3 regions of the Rhizobium sp. YAF28 genome follow, and region 1 is predicted to be linked to each of the others. Evidence: riboswitches for the same ligand, from Rfam matches in the RefSeq annotation. Region 1 holds a riboswitch; each other region holds the start of a gene.

Region 1 (5,257 bases):
GCTACTGGGCCGGCAAATCCGATGCCGGCGCGCTTCTCGATGTCGCGAAGCGGCTGCGGGCGGAAAACTGGCTCCTGCAGAAGCAGAAGGGGATCGACGTCATCCCCTCGAACGATTTCTCGCTTTACGACCATGTGCTCGACACGGCGGTCATGGTCGGCGCCATTCCCGCCGCCTATGGCTGGAAGGGCGGGCAAGTTTCTCTCGACACCTATTTCGCGATGGCGCGCGGCTCCACCGGCGAAGAGGCGCATGTCGATTGCGGCCATCAGCACCATCACGGGCATGGCGCGCCGGCGCTCGAAATGACGAAATGGTTCGACACGAACTACCACTACATGGTGCCGGAACTCGGCCCCGATCAGACCTTTGCCCTGACGGCGAACAAGCCACTTGATGCCTTCGTCGAGGCCAAGACACTTGGCATCCATACCCGGCCGGTCATCCTCGGTCCGGTTACCTTCCTGAAACTCGCCAAGGGAAGCGAAGAAGGTTTTGCGCCGATTGACCTGCTTGCACGCTTGTTGCCTGTTTATACAAAAGTACTGGCAGAACTTCGTGCAGCCGGTGTCGACTGGGTGCAGATCGACGAACCTTGCTTCGTGCTCGATCTTTCACAGGAAGAGCAGGCAGCACTGCAGCATACCTATCGTGCGCTGCATGAATTGGTGCCCGACCTGAAGATCATGGTCGCCACCTATTTCGGCGCGATCGGCGACAATCTGCCGACGGCGCTCTCGCTCCCGGTTGCCGGCCTGCATGTCGATCTCGTTCGCGCTCCACAGCAGATCGATGCCCTTTTCAAGGCACCCAGCGATCTGACATTTTCGCTTGGCGTCATCGACGGGCGCAATATCTGGAAGGCAGACCTTGCGGCGATCCGGGAGAGGATCGAGCCGCTTGTCCAGCACTTTGGTGCGGACCGGCTACAGATCGCGCCGTCCTGCTCGCTGCTGCACGTGCCGATCGATCTGGAACTGGAGAGCGGGCTGGATGGTGAGCTGAAATCATGGCTCGCCTTCGCTGCCCAGAAGCTTGAGGAGATCGCAGCGCTCGGCGATGCCGGCAAGGCCTCCCAGGTGATTGCGGCAGCCTCGCAGGCCGTTGCATCGCGCGCCGCATCTACGCGCGTACATGATCTGAAGGTCAGACAGCGGGTTGCCGCGATCGACGAGGCGATGAAGACACGCAGCAGCGATTTTGCCGAGCGGACCGGACTGCAGGAGCGTAAGCTTCGCCTGCCGCTGTTCCCGACGACGACGATCGGCTCCTTCCCGCAGACATCAGATGTTCGAAAGTCCCGCTCCGCTTTCACCAAGGGCACGATCAGCGAGGCGGATTATGATGCCTTTCTGAAAAAGGAGACCGAAGCGGCGATCCGCTGGCAGGAGGAAATCGGCCTCGACGTGCTTGTCCACGGCGAATTCGAACGCAATGACATGGTGCAGTATTTCGGTGAGCAGCTTTCCGGCTTCGCCTTCACTCAACATGCCTGGGTGCAGAGCTATGGCTCCCGTTACGTCCGACCGCCTGTTATCTTCGGGGACGTCTCCCGGCCGAAGCCGATGACAGTCGAGTGGTGGCGCTATGCGCAGTCGCTGACGGAGAAGCCCGTGAAGGGCATGCTGACCGGGCCGGTGACGATCCTCAACTGGTCCTTCGTGCGCGACGATCTCTCTCGCGCCGACGTCAGCCGGCAGATCGCGCTGGCGATCCGCGACGAGGTGCTCGATCTCGAAAGGGCCGGTGCGGCAATGATCCAGATCGACGAGGCGGCGCTGCGCGAGGGCCTGCCGCTGCGCAAGGCCGACTGGAAGACCTATCTCGACTGGGCCGTCGAGAGTTTCCGCCTATGCGCCTCCGGCGTGGCGGACGAAACGCAGATCCATACGCATATGTGCTATTCGGAGTTCAACCAGATCATCGATGCCATCGCGGCGATGGATGCCGATGTGATCTCCATCGAGACGTCACGTTCGAAGATGGAACTGCTGGAGGCCTTCCGTAGCTACAAATATCCGAACGAGATCGGCCCCGGCGTCTACGACATCCATTCGCCGCGCGTTCCTGATGTCGAGGAGATGACGGAGCTCCTGACGCTGGCGCGCGAGCGTCTGACGGACGGGCAGCTCTGGATCAATCCGGATTGCGGATTGAAGACGCGCAGGTGGGAAGAGGTTCGCCCGGCGCTCGTCAACATGGTCGCTGCCGCCCGAATATTACGACATGCCGCATCGACGATTCGGGCCTGAACCTGGAGTCGAAAATCAGAGAGCCGGCTATAGGCCGGCTCTCTTCATTGGGGCCTTCTCCACAGCCTACTTTCTTTAAGCATTCGTTAACCACGTTTTTCACAGGAATGTAGCAATTTCAAATATGCCGTAACGCGACGCACAAACCATCCGTTGACGCCAACTCCGATTCGAGTACTATATCTAGTGTTCAAGGTTCCTTCGATTCGCTAGGGATCGCAGGCTAAGACGGGAATACGGTGCGGTTTGCCATGATGGCAAAACAAGGCCGGAGCTGCCCCCGCAACTGTAAGCGGCGAGCAACTGTCCGATTTCAGGTCACTGAGGCATGACGCTTTGGGAAGGCTGGGGGCAGGGTGCTTCGACCCGCGAGCCAGGAGACCTGCCTTGAACGAAACGTCCACGGGCGGGGTGTCCGGAAGGTCGCGTATATGTGAGGCGGATCAAATCCGCACCTGTTGCGCTGCCCCCGGAAGTCCGCATGAGCACTTCGGGGTTGAAGTCATGTCGAGAGCATCAAAGCCGCCGCCCGCGCAAATCCCGCGAGGGATCGAATCCGGCGTGTAAAACGCCAACTTTGCCAGATCAATATCGAGCGTTACCCCGGACGCCGCAAGGCGCCCGATCCTAGTTCTGCGTCCGGAATCCATTGACATCACGAGGAACATGATGAGCGTTACCGTTTACAGCAAGCCTGCCTGCGTTCAGTGCACCGCCACATATCGCGCCCTCGACCGCCTGGGCGTCGACTATCAGATCATCGATATCTCCGAGGATGCCGACGCGCTCGATCGCGTTCGCGGCATGGGCTACATGCAGGTTCCGGTCGTCGTTGCCGGCGAGAACCACTGGGCGGGCTTCCGTCCCGATATGATCAGCGCGCTCTCCTGATCGGAGAAGAGCGGTGGGCCTGATCGTCTATTATTCCAGCCGGTCTGAGAATACCCATCGTTTCGTCGAGAAGCTGGGACTGCGCGCGGCGCGCATTCCCGTAGGCGTTGAGGACATCCACATTCGCGAACCCTATGTGCTGATCTCGCCCACCTATTGCGGGGATGGCGGCCCCGGGATCGTAAAGGGAGCCGTGCCCAAGCAGGTGATCCGTTTCCTCAACGATGCGGAAAACCGCTCCAACATCCGTGGCGTCATTGCTGCGGGCAACAGCAATTTCGGCGAGACCTATGGGCTTGCCGGCGACGTGATCTCGCAGAAATGCCAGGTGCCTTACCTCTACCGGTTCGAGCTTCTGGGGACTGCCGAGGATGTCGCCAATGTCAAAGACGGGATGGGACGATTTTGGACACAGGAACAAATTTGAAGCGAGATGCGGGCGCAAAACCGCTAAAGGCAGCGGACGCGCTGGATTATCACGCGCTGAACGCGATGCTGAACCTCTATGACGAGCAGGGCAAGATCCAGCTCGACAAGGACCGCATGGCGGCCAAGCAGTATTTCCTGCAGCACGTGAACCAGAACACGGTGTTCTTCCATAATCTCCGGGAGAAGCTCGATTATCTGGTGACCGAAGGCTATTACGAGCAGGAAGTGCTCGACCAGTATTCCTTCAACTTCGTCCGCGACCTGTTCGACGAGGCCTATGCCAAGAAGTTCCGTTTCCCGACTTTCCTCGGCGCCTTCAAATATTACACCAGCTACACGCTGAAGACCTTCGACGGAAAGCGCTATCTGGAGCGCTATGAAGATCGCATCTGCATGGTGGCGTTGGCACTTGCCGAAGGCAATGAGCAGCTTGCCCGTGATCTGGTCGAAGAGATCATCACCGGCCGCTTCCAGCCGGCAACGCCGACTTTCCTCAATGCCGGCAAGAAGCAGCGCGGCGAGCTCGTCTCGTGCTTTCTGCTGCGTGTCGAAGACAATATGGAATCGATCGGCCGCTCCATCAATTCGGCGCTGCAGCTTTCCAAGCGCGGCGGTGGCGTGGCGCTATCGCTGACGAACATCCGCGAGGCTGGCGCGCCAATCAAGCAGATCGAAAACCAGTCTTCCGGCATCATCCCCGTCATGAAGCTGCTCGAAGACTCGTTCTCCTATGCCAACCAGCTCGGTGCTCGGCAGGGTGCGGGTGCCGTTTATCTCAACGCCCATCACCCTGACATCATGCGCTTCCTTGATACCAAGCGCGAAAATGCTGACGAGAAGATCCGTATCAAGACGCTGTCGCTCGGCGTCGTCGTGCCCGACATCACTTTCGAGCTCGCCAAGAACAATGAGGATATGTACCTCTTCTCGCCCTACGACGTGGAACGGGTCTATGGCGTGCCCTTCACCGAGATATCGGTGACGGAGAAGTATCGCGAGATGGTGGCGGATGCCCGTATCACCAAGAAGAAGATCAAGGCGCGCGAATTCTTCCAGGTGATTGCCGAAATCCAGTTCGAGAGCGGTTATCCCTACATCATGTTCGAAGACACGGTGAACCGGGCAAACCCGATCGCCGGCCGCATCAGCATGAGCAATCTCTGCTCTGAAATCCTGCAGGTCAGCGAAGCGAGCACCTTCAACGACGACCTTTCCTACAAGGTGATGGGCAAGGATATCTCGTGCAATCTCGGCTCGCTGAATATCGCCATGGCTATGGATTCGGCCGATTTTGGCAAGACGATCGAGACCTCGATCCGCGCGCTGACGGCCGTTTCTGACATGAGCCACATCTCATCCGTACCTTCGATCGAGAAGGGCAATGACGACAGCCACGCGATCGGCCTTGGCCAGATGAACCTGCATGGATACCTCGCCCGCGAGCGCATCCATTACGGTTCGGAAGAGGGCGTCGATTTCACCAATATCTATTTCTACACGGTGACCTATCACGCGCTGCGCGCCTCCAACCGTCTGGCGGTCGAGCGTGGTGCGGGCTTCAAGGGCTTCGAGAATTCGAAATATGCCTCTGGCGAATATTTCGACAAATATACCGAGCAGGGATGGAAGCCGGCGACCGAGAAGGTTCAGGCGCTTTTCGACGGTGCCGGCATTCATATCCCGAC
Region 2 (5,257 bases), on a different contig from region 1:
TGGTCAGCGGGGTGATCTCGACGATGCGCAGATCATCAATAGTGTCAGTCACGGTATGCTCTCCTGTTTGGTCATACCGTGGCGGAACAAAAAAGCCGCCAGGTTGACTAGCGGCTGTTCGGGTTGTCGTCGCGTTAGTTTCGGTTACGCACAGACCCGCATCCGCTGGAAGCAGCGGTACGAATAAAATCGCGATGCGTAAACGGACGAAATCGACATGCGGCTTATGTAGCCATGCCGATCGGAATTGTCACGTAGAATCTGTGAGGAAAAACGACAGATCCGTGAAGTTTTCAGCGGCTCTCCGCTATTGCCTGTCCCTGGGCCTCTTCCGGTTCTGCCGTCTCGGCATGTCTGTTCTTGTGGCGGCGTGTCGTCAGCTCCTCGCCGGCATTGGCAGGCAGGCGCAGGAAGGTGATGCAGGCAAGTGCTGATATCGCCGCCACGATGAAGAAGGCGATATGAAAATCCGAGACCAAAAGCTTGCCGCCATGGAAGCTCGAGGAGATTTCCAGGATCGTACCGGCAACCGCAACGCCCATGGCCATGGAGATGCGCTGCGCCACCGCATTGATGGCGGTCGCCTGACTGCTGTCGGCCTCGTCCACATCGCCGAAGGCCATGGCATTGACGCCCGAAAAGGCCATGGAGCGCAACAGGCCGCCGACAAGAAGAGAGCCCATGATGAGATACATCGGCGTTTCGGCAGTGAAGAAGCCGTTCACGCCGAGGAAGATCGCCGCGAGGAAGGTCGTCAGCGCGATGACGTTGCGGAAGCCGAAGGCGTTATAGGTGCGGGTGGCTGCAAATTTCGAGCCCATGGAGCCAAGAGCGCTGATGAAGGTGATCGAGCCTGACTGCAGCGGCGTCAGGCCGAAGCCGAGCTGCAGCATCAGCGGCATGAGGAAGGGCAGCGCGCCGAGGCCCATGCGGAAATTCGAGGCGCCGAGGATCGCCGCCCGGAACATCGGGTAGCGGAACATCTTGGGGTCGAGCAGCGGATGCGAGGTGCGCCTGGCATGCACGAAATAGAGAATGCCGGAGAGGACGCCGACGGCCACAGTGACATAGCCGTAGATGACGGGAACGGCGGGCAGGCTGATGACCGAGAGGCCGAACACGAAACCGGCAAAGCCGATACCCGACAGGAAGAAGCCCGGAAAATCCATCGGCTTCGGGCTTCGCGGCTCGACGGCCGGCAGGAAACGGGTGACGAGGACGATGCCGATAATGCCGATCGGCACATTGATCCAGAAGATCCAGTGCCAGCTGAGATAGGTTGTCAGGAAGCCGCCGATCGGCGGGCCCATGATCGGGCCGATCAGCGCCGGAATGGTCAGCCATGCCATGGCATTCACCAACTGGTGACGTGGCGTGCCGCGCACCAGGAGCAATCGCCCGACCGGCGTCATCATCGAGCCGCCGGCACCCTGGATGAGGCGGGAAATGACGAAGGCGGCGATGGAATTGGAGAATGCGCAGGCGACCGAGCCAACCATGAAAACGAAGATCGCGAGCCGAAAGATGTTGCGTGCACCGAAGCGATCCGACATCCAGCCGCTGATCGGAATGAAGATTGCGAGCGCCACGAGGTAGCTCGTTACCGCAAGTTTCAGCGCGATCGGCGAAGTGCCTATATCGGCAGCAATCGCCGGCAGGCTGGTGGCGATCACGGTCGAATCCATCTGTTCCATGAACAGGGCGACCGCAAGGATCATTGGTGTTAGGCGGGACACGGGCAACCGGAAGGCAATGAGAGGGGATTCGGCGCCAGCGGCGTCGGGTCTCGTTCTAGGCCAGCATTTTCAGCCTGTCCACGAAATGAATGTCGCATGCAGCTTGCCGCCATGCCGTTTCCGCGCCATAGATCACCCGTCAGGTGCCCGCTTTCACAAGCGGGAGAATCGGGAATCCGGTGCAAGACCGGAACGTGCCCAACGCTGTAAGGCCGACGCTTGCCGCATAGAATGCCACTGGCCGCAAGGCCGGGAAGGCGGCGGCCAAGCGGATGACGCCAAGTCAGAAGACCGGCCTGGCAAGATAGACCCAACCCGCGCGGACGGCGGGCGGTTGCGTTGTTGGGGATTTGACGATGCGACCCATTGATGATGCCGTTTGCCCGGCATCCAGCTTTTCTGCGGCCGAACGCGAGGCCGTCTATCACGCAATCATGACGCGGCGTGACGTGCGCAGCCAGTTCCTGCCCGACCCCTTGCCGGATGATCTCGTGACGCGGCTTTTGACCGCCGCGCATCACGCGCCCTCGGTCGGCTTCATGCAGCCGTGGAATTTCATTCTGGTGAAGAGCGTCGAGGTGAGGGCGCGGGTACGCGATGCCTTCCTCAAGGCGAATGAGGAAGCGGCCCGCATGTTCGACGGCAAGCGGCAGGAGCAATACCGTTCGCTGAAGCTCGAAGGCATTGTCCAGGCGCCGCTCGGCATCTGCGTGACCTGCGATCCAACCCGCAGCGGCAGCGTGGTGCTGGGGCGCACACATAATCCGCGCATGGACAGCTATTCCACCGTCTGCGCCATCCAGAACCTGTGGCTTGCGGCACGAGCCGAAGGGGTGGGCATCGGCTGGGTCAGCATTTTTCGCGAGGGTGACCTGAAGGAGATCCTCGGCATTCCCAATCATATCGAGGTGGTAGCCTGGCTCTGCGCCGGCTTCGTCGACCGGCTCTATGATAAGCCGGAACTGGCGGTCAAAGGCTGGCGGCAGCGGATGGCGCTGGAAGAGCTGGTTTTCCATGATGGCTGGGGGCAGGTGGAAAGCGAGGCCGCGCCGGTCTGAGCCGGCGCGGGTGTGCATCATTCTGCCGGCTGGGTGCCGCAATCCTTGGCGCAGGCCGGCGTCTTCCGATGGGCAAAGACGAGGAAGCTTGCGGCGGCCAGAAGCCAGACGCCGATCGCGCCATAGAGCATGACGCCGCCGAAGCCTGCGACGAGCGCATCATGCACCGTCCCGGCCGGAATGTCTGGCAGGGAGGCAATGTTGCCGGCGGAGATCCGTTCGGCGAGCAGGCGCAGGTCGCCGGCATCCGTCGAGGTTGGCAAGGTGCTCTTGAGGTGGGAGAGCACGCCGCTGAACAGGATGAAGCCCATGACGGCGATGTTGATGGCGAGCGAGATCATCCGGGCGCTCATGTCGATGCCGGAAGCCATGCCGGCGCGATCGCTGGAGACAGCGCCTGTCGTCGTATTGGTGACCGGAGTGTTGGTGAAGCCAAGCCCGATGCCGGCAAGCAGCGCGCCGGGCAGCATCGTCAGCCAGCTTGGCGCGGCGGCGGCACTGCCTGATTTCATCAGCAGGAAGCCGAGCCCGATGGTGAAAAGGCCGCCGGGAATGATGATGCCCGGCCGATAGCGCAGCATGAGCCGTTCGGCGAGCGGCGGTACGACGAGCGTCGGCAGCGTATAGGCAAGCAGCGCCAGACCCGCGGCCACACTGCCATAACCGAGACCGGCTTCATACCAGATCGGCAGATAGATCATGAAGGGCCAGAAGCTGATATTCATGGCAGCCGAGCCGATGATGGCGCCCGAGAAGGCGCGGATGCCGAAGACCGAGGCATCGAACATCGGTCGCGGGTTCAGCCTCTCGGCGAAGATGAAGGCGACGAGGCTTGCCGCGGAAAGTCCGATAGTGGCAAGCGCGGCAAGGCTGGCAAAGCCGAGAGCCGGACCCTGGGTGATGAAGAAAGCGAGGCAGAAGACCGCCAGCGAAAGGGTGACAATTCCGGCCATATCGAGCCGTCCTGCAGCGGGGTCACGCGATTCCTCAACGCCCGTTACGGCAAGGGCCACCGTCACGGCTGCCAGCACGGCATGGATGAGGAAGACCCATTGCCAGCCGGCGGCTGCTACGATCGCAACGCCTATGATCGGGCCAAAGCCGAGGCCGATCCCGAAGATGATGCCCCACCAGCCGAAGGCCATGCTGCGGGCTCTGCCCTCCGGGAATTGATGGGAGAGGACGGCCACCTGGCAGATCAGCATCACGCCGCCGCTCATACCCTGCAGAAAGCGAGCAACGATTAGCAGCGAAACATCCTGAGCAAGGCCGGCAATCAGCGAGGTGAGGCCAAAGGCGGCAATGCCGATCAGGAAGACGCGCTTGCGGCCGTAGCGATCGGCTAATGTGCCTGCGGCCATCAGCACCGTCGTCACGGCGATCGTATAGGCATTCATGATCCATTGCAGCGCGCTGAAATCGGCATGCAGCACCTTTTCCAGCGTCGGCAGGATTGCCGGTACGCTCGATATTTCAAGGCCGAACATCAGTGAGGAGAGGCAGGCCGCCATCAGGGCGACGATGCCTCTGATACGTGAGGATTGAGGTGAGGCAGAGGTCATGCTTTGGCCTTTCGACGTTGAGACTTACAAGGGTGACATCCGTTGTCGTCCATTTGCGTCAGCATAAGCAGAGCTTGATCATTACAGAATTGGATGATTGACTATTTCAGACACAACAATTTCGGATAGATCCAATGACCATGCTCGATGTCGATTCCGTTCAGGCTTTCGTGACGATCGCCGAGAACAAGAGCTTCACCCGCGCCGCCAATGAGCTCGGCAGCACGCAAGGAGCGATTAGCGTCAAGCTCAAACGGCTGGAGGAGCGGCTCGGCCATCGGCTGATCGAACGCACGCCGCGGCTGGTGCGGCTTTCGGCACAGGGGGCGGTATTTCTTGATGCCGCACGGGAATTCCTCGCCGCCCATGACCGTGCGGTCGCGGCACTTTCCTCGTCGCGCCGTCATTTCAGGCTGGGCATTGCGGCCCATGTCGCTGGCCCGGAAGTGCCGACGCTGCTTGCGCGCCTCAATGCCCATGACCCGGGGTTGACGATCGAGGTGCGGCTCGACAATTCCTGCGAGTTGCTCGCCGCCTTCGATCGCGGCGACCTGGATGCGGCGATCGTCCGTCGGGATGAGGACCGGCGCGATGGCGAGGTTCTGGCACCAGAGCATTTCGGCTGGTTTGCAACGCCGCAATTCGAATATCGCCACGGCGAACCGCTGCGTCTTGCAGCACTGTCGCCCAACTGCAAGGTGCGGGATGTCTGCACCCGAGCGCTCGATGCGGCCGGTATTCCCTGGGCGGAAGTCTTCCTCGGCGGAGGCTCTTCGGCTGTGACAGCAGCCGTTTCAGCCGGGCTTGCCGTCTCGACCTTCTCCCATCGTCTGGCGCCCGTCGGCACGATCGAGGTCAGCGAGCGCTTCGGCCTGCCAGCGCTGCCATCCTCCGAGGTCGT
Region 3 (5,257 bases), on a different contig from region 1:
CCGATCTTTCGATATGGGCGCGCACACCGAAGACGCGGGCGATCAAGGCTTCGGTCAGCACCTCCTCGGGCGTGCCTGCGGCCACGACTTCGCCCTTCTGCAGCACGGCCAGATGATCGCAGAACATCGCCGCCAGATTGAGATCGTGCAGCGCGATGATGGAGGTGAGGCCGAGTCTGGCGACCAGCGCCAGGATATCGAGCTGGTGCTGGATATCGAGATGGTTGGTCGGTTCGTCGAGCAGGAGTTCGCTCGGCGTTTGCGCCAGGGCTCTGGCGATATGCACGCGCTGGCGTTCGCCGCCTGACAGTGTCTGCCACAGCTGGCCGGAGCGCGCGGTCATGTCGACGCGGGCGAGCGCTTCCGCAACGGCGGCATCGTCATCGGGTTCCCAGGAGGAGATGAGGCCGCGATGCGGCGTGCGGCCGAGGCGGACGATATCGCGCACGGTGAGCTGCGTGTCGGTCGTCGACTGCTGTTCGACGAAGGCGATGCGGCGGGCAAGGGCAGCGCGTGAGAGGCCGGAGACATCGTCGTCGCCAAGGCGGATGATGCCGCTTTTGACCTGCCGCAGCCGGCAGATCAGGCGCAGCAGGCTCGATTTGCCGGAGCCGTTCGGCCCGAGCAGGCCGAGCACCTTGCCCCTTTCGACTGATATGCTGATGCCATTGACGATGATGGTATTGCCGGCGGCATAGGTGACCTTGTCGACTGATATGCTCATGCGCTTCTCCGCACGCGATAGAGGATGATGGCGAAGGCCGGTGCGCCGAAGAGCGCGGTGACGACGCCGATAGGCAAGATCTGTTGGGGAATGATGATGCGCGAGACGATGTCGGCGCCGACCATGAAGATCGCTCCGCCAAGCGCAGTCGTCGGCAGCAGGCGGCCATGCGCGGGGCCGACGAGGAAGCGGGCGGCATGGGGAATGACGAGGCCGACGAAGCCGATGGAACCGACCATGCCGACCACGCCTGCCGTCATCGCCGCTGTCACGCCGAGCAGGGTGAACTGCACGCGGCGCACGGCGATGCCGAGGGAGGCTGCGGCATCCGTGCCGAAGGCGAAGGCATCGAGCGCGCGCACATGGGCAAGACAGACGACGAAGCCGATGAGCGCGATCGGCACGGAGAGATAGACATCCGGCCAGCGCACGCCACTGAGCGACCCTAAGAGCCAGAAGAGTACGCCGCGCGCCTGTTCGGCATTGGCCGAGGTGGTGACGATATAGGAGGTCAGCGCGTTGAAGAGCTGCGAGCCCGCCACGCCGCAGAGAATGATGCGCTCGCTGGTGCCACCCGCGCCCGCCGCCAGAATGCCGACCAGAAGAAAGGCGATCACGGCGCCGATGAAGGCGCCGCCGGAGAGGCCGAGCACGCCAGAACCGAGGCCTAAGATCATGACGCAGACGGCGCCGGTGGAGGCGCCGGCGGAAATGCCGAGCACATAGGGTTCGGCGAGCGGATTGCGCAGCAGCGCCTGCAGCACCGTGCCGCAAAGCGCCAGCGACGCGCCGGCGCTCGCCGCCACCAGCGCACGGCTGAGGCGGTAATCCCAGACGATGCCCTGATGGATGCGGCTGAGCTCGAATGCCGTGCCGAACAGGCGGTTGGAAACCGCCTTTGCCGTGGTGGCGAGCGGGATCGATATCTCGCCGATCGATACGGCGAGACTGATCATGATACCGAGCAGGAAGAGGGCGGTGACGGTGAGCGTGGCAAGCGCCCACCATCGTCTCTGTGGCAAGGCAGCTTGGCTCACTGCGCCAGACCGGAGGCGGCGATGCCCTTTGCCAGGATTTCGATGCCGTCGATGGTGCGGATCGTCGGGTTCATCGACTGCGCGTCCATCATGATGAAGCGCTCGTTTTTGACGGCATCGAGCTCCCTTGTGACCGGATCGTTTTCCAGGAAATCCACCTTCACCTTGGGATCGTCGGCGGCATAGCGGCGGCGGTCCATGGTCGCGATGACGATGACGGCGGGATTGGCCTGCGCAATCGTTTCCCAGCCGACGAGGGGCCATTCCTCTTCAGTCGTCACGACGTTCTTCGCGCCGAGCGTCTTCAGGATATAGGCAGGGGCGCTGTTCTTGCCGGCGATGAAGGCATCGCCTTTCACCTCCTTGCTGGAGAACCAGAAGACGACGGGCAGGTTCTTGGCTGCAGCGCCTGAAACGGAGGCAACGGCCGCGGCCTCGCGCTTCTTCAGGTCGGCGATCAGCGCATCGCCTCGGTCTTTCACGTCGAAGATTTCGGAGATTTCGGCAATTTCCTGATAGATCAGGTCCATCGTGAACAGCTCCCTGCGAACACCATCGCCGCCATCGGTGTTGATCTTGGCGACGCAATCGGCAGGCGCGATATAGGTGTTGATGCCGAGGTCTTTGAATTGCTCGCGCTTGCCGACGGAGCCTTGGGCAGCGCCGACATGCCATTCGAATTCGGCAGCCACCAGATCGGGCTCGGCACCGACGACGGATTCGAAGCTCGGGTCGTTGTCGGCCAGCCGTCTGATCCTGCTGTTGGCCTCGGCATATTGCGGCAGGACCGGGCCGACCCAGACGGCCGTGCCGGCGATCTTGTCGGCAAGGCCGAGCGAGAGGAGCACTTCGGTCATGCCCTGGCCGATCGAAACGATCTTGGCCGGTGCCTTCTCGAAGGTGACTGGCTGGCCGCAATTGCTGAGGGTAAGGGGATATTGGGTGGCGGCGAAGGCGGGTGCTGCAAGGCCGGCCAACCAAAGGCTGGCGAGCCCGAGCGCAAGAGAAAAGCCTGGAATAGTCTGGCGCATTGGAAACTCTCGATCGGAAGGAAAAGGGCTAGCGGACGCCGGCGCGCGCAGATGCGTGAGCCAAACGTGGAGGGAGGGCTAGCGGCGGGTGGTCCAATCGGGACGGATCGCGTGCGGCAAGCGGCAGGAAATAAGGTCAATCATATCTGCTCCTTGTCCAGGCATCCCCGCCCGGCTGATTGGATCGTGATTGACGGCAGGTCTCCTGGCTCGCGGATGTCAGCCGGTCATCTGCCTTCCCGCGCTTGCGCGCAGTGGCACTTGGAGTGACCAGCTCGCCGGTGATGTCCTGGAATGAACGACGAGGCATTCATTCCGGATATAACCGGCAATCCGCTTACAGTTGCGGGGGCAGCCACGGTCTTGGTCCCTTTTGGGTCGTCCGCACCGTGTTCCCTATTAATCCCCTCGAAGTTCTCCTCGGGGAACCGTCTCCCCCGACTTAGGACGCCACCATGGGCAACGTCAAGCAGGGCCAGCGAGAAGTATTGTTTGCGGAGGGAAGGCTGTCGTTTCGCAAATCCGGAATGACAGAAATTTTACCTCATGCTAATGTAGAATCCGCTGATGGGTGGAGGAGCAACCATGAGTATTTTCGACGGTTTAGGCGGTGTTCTCTCTGATGTGCTTGCCGGCAGGCAAGTCGATTACGTCGCGGTTGCAACCAGAATATTCGACAATGCCGGAGGGCTGCAGGGCATCGTTTCCCAGCTCAATTCGGCGGGCCTCGGCGAGCAGGTCTCATCCTGGATCGGCACCGGCCACAATCTTCCCGTATCGGCGGAACAGATCCAGGCGGCCCTGTCGTCCGATCAGCTGCGCGATCTCGCCGCCAAGTTCGGCGTCGATGCCGACGATGTGTCCAAGCTGCTCGCCGAGCATCTGCCGCAAGCCGTCGATGCGGCGACACCTAATGGAACCGTCTCGTAGCTTTCAAAGACGTGCATGCCGTGAACTGCCCCCAACACGAGGATATCCCATGATTGCGAGATTGCTTGTGCCCGCTTCCGCCGGAGCGTTGATTGCCGCCGCCTTCTTCGTTTCTCCGGCCTCCGCGCTGACCATGAAGGAATGCAGCGCCAAATATCAGACGGCCAAGGCCGATGGTTCGGCCAAGGACATGAAGTGGAACGATTTCCGGGCGAAGTTCTGCGGCGCGGATGCGGCCGCCGAAGATGCCGCCGATGACAAGGCAGTGGCCGCAACGACGGACAAGGAGCCCGCAAAGCCGACGGTCAAGGCCCCCAAGGGCGTGACCATGCCGAAGGCGATCGACAAGAAATACGCCAGTGAGACGCCTGCCAAGGGCCGGCTGCATACCTGCGTCGACAGCTATCATGCCAACAAGGATGCCGGCACGCTCAACGATCTGAAATGGATCCAGAAGGGCGGCGGTTACTGGAGCCTTTGCAATACGGCATTGAAGGCCGGTAGCTGAGGTTTAGGCTGGCGAGGGTGGGGCGCATGGCTATTGCGCTCCTACCTCTGCCACATCCTCTCGATCCGTCAGGATGCGGTCGATTAGCCCCCATTCCAGGGCCTCTTCAGCCCTCATGAAGCGGTCCCGATCCATCGCCTGCTCGAACTCTTCATAGGATCGCCCGCAATGCTCGGCATAGAGGCTGGTCATGAGCTGCTTCGTCTTCCTGATTTCCTCGGCATGAATGAGCATATCGGACGCCTGGCCCTGGAAGCCGCCGAGGGGCTGGTGGATGAGGATGCTGGCATTCGGAAGGGCATATCGCTCTCCCGGCTGGCCGGCCATCAGCAGGAAGGAGCCCATCGAGCGGGCCGTTCCCATGCAGAGCGTGTGCACCGGCGCGCGGATGAAACGCATCGTGTCGTACATGGCAAAACCGCTGGTCACGACGCCGCCCGGCGAATTGATGTAGAGGTTGATCGGTTTCTTGGGATTTTCGGCCTCCAGGAACAGAAGCTGGGCGCAGACGAGGGCGGACACGCCGTCGTTGATCTCGCCGTTCAGAAAGATGATCCGCTCACGCAAGAGGCGGGAATAGATGTCGAAGGATCGCTCCCCTCGGGAGGATTGTTCGACGACCATGGGGACGAGTTGCATCGTTTCGCGCATCGGCGAACTCCAATCTTTCAGAATTGATAAGCGGGAAGGCCTGCCGCGTCAGGCGGCGAGCATCATAGTCTGGCTGTTGCTGTTGGCGACCGATCTCGAAAGCCGCTCGAAAGTGTCACCAGTCAACTCGTGGACGATCCGCAGGCTGGTCCCGCCCGATGCATTCGGTGCGATCGCGAAGGTGACGATGCTTTCCAGGAAGGGCGGGCTGTCGTCGCGCAATCTGTAGCGAACCTCCTTTCCCGGTGTTTCGGAGAGCGATTGCGGATCGGCAAGCGCTTCCTTCGGCAGCCATTTCTCCCGGAATTCCGCAATGCTGATCGCCCGCCAGACCTTTTCCGGCGGCGCATCCAGCTCGTATCTCTGTTCGAAGCCG

The links. A riboswitch is a leader RNA that binds a small molecule or an ion and turns the genes downstream of it on or off. The one in region 1 is predicted to bind cobalamin.
Region 2: another riboswitch for cobalamin. It lies ahead of bluB (5,6-dimethylbenzimidazole synthase); the one in region 1 lies ahead of nrdH (glutaredoxin-like protein NrdH).
Region 3: another riboswitch for cobalamin. It lies ahead of AB4Z13_RS12390 (ABC transporter substrate-binding protein); the one in region 1 lies ahead of nrdH (glutaredoxin-like protein NrdH).

Annotation. Positions count from the first base shown of each region.
Region 1 is NZ_JBFRCX010000007.1:397,755-403,011, reverse strand. It holds gene metE (5-methyltetrahydropteroyltriglutamate--homocysteine S-methyltransferase) at 1-2,252, shown strand, start outside; cobalamin riboswitch at 2,429-2,656, shown strand; gene nrdH (glutaredoxin-like protein NrdH) at 2,922-3,143, shown strand; gene nrdI (class Ib ribonucleoside-diphosphate reductase assembly flavoprotein NrdI) at 3,157-3,570, shown strand; gene nrdE (class 1b ribonucleoside-diphosphate reductase subunit alpha) at 3,549-5,257, shown strand, end outside.
Region 2 is NZ_JBFRCX010000001.1:618,068-623,324, forward strand. It holds gene AB4Z13_RS03270 (3-deoxy-7-phosphoheptulonate synthase) at 1-52, opposite strand, end outside; gene AB4Z13_RS03275 (DHA2 family efflux MFS transporter permease subunit) at 294-1,718, opposite strand; cobalamin riboswitch at 1,861-2,050, shown strand; gene bluB (5,6-dimethylbenzimidazole synthase) at 2,093-2,794, shown strand; gene AB4Z13_RS03285 (MFS transporter) at 2,812-4,356, opposite strand; gene AB4Z13_RS03290 (LysR family transcriptional regulator) at 4,491-5,257, shown strand, end outside.
Region 3 is NZ_JBFRCX010000005.1:8,743-13,999, reverse strand. It holds gene AB4Z13_RS12400 (ABC transporter ATP-binding protein) at 1-724, opposite strand, end outside; gene AB4Z13_RS12395 (FecCD family ABC transporter permease) at 721-1,746, opposite strand; gene AB4Z13_RS12390 (ABC transporter substrate-binding protein) at 1,758-2,792, opposite strand; cobalamin riboswitch at 2,971-3,240, opposite strand; gene AB4Z13_RS12385 (YidB family protein) at 3,378-3,722, shown strand; gene AB4Z13_RS12380 (hypothetical protein) at 3,772-4,230, shown strand; gene AB4Z13_RS12375 (ATP-dependent Clp protease proteolytic subunit) at 4,261-4,881, opposite strand; gene AB4Z13_RS12370 (SRPBCC family protein) at 4,930-5,257, opposite strand, start outside.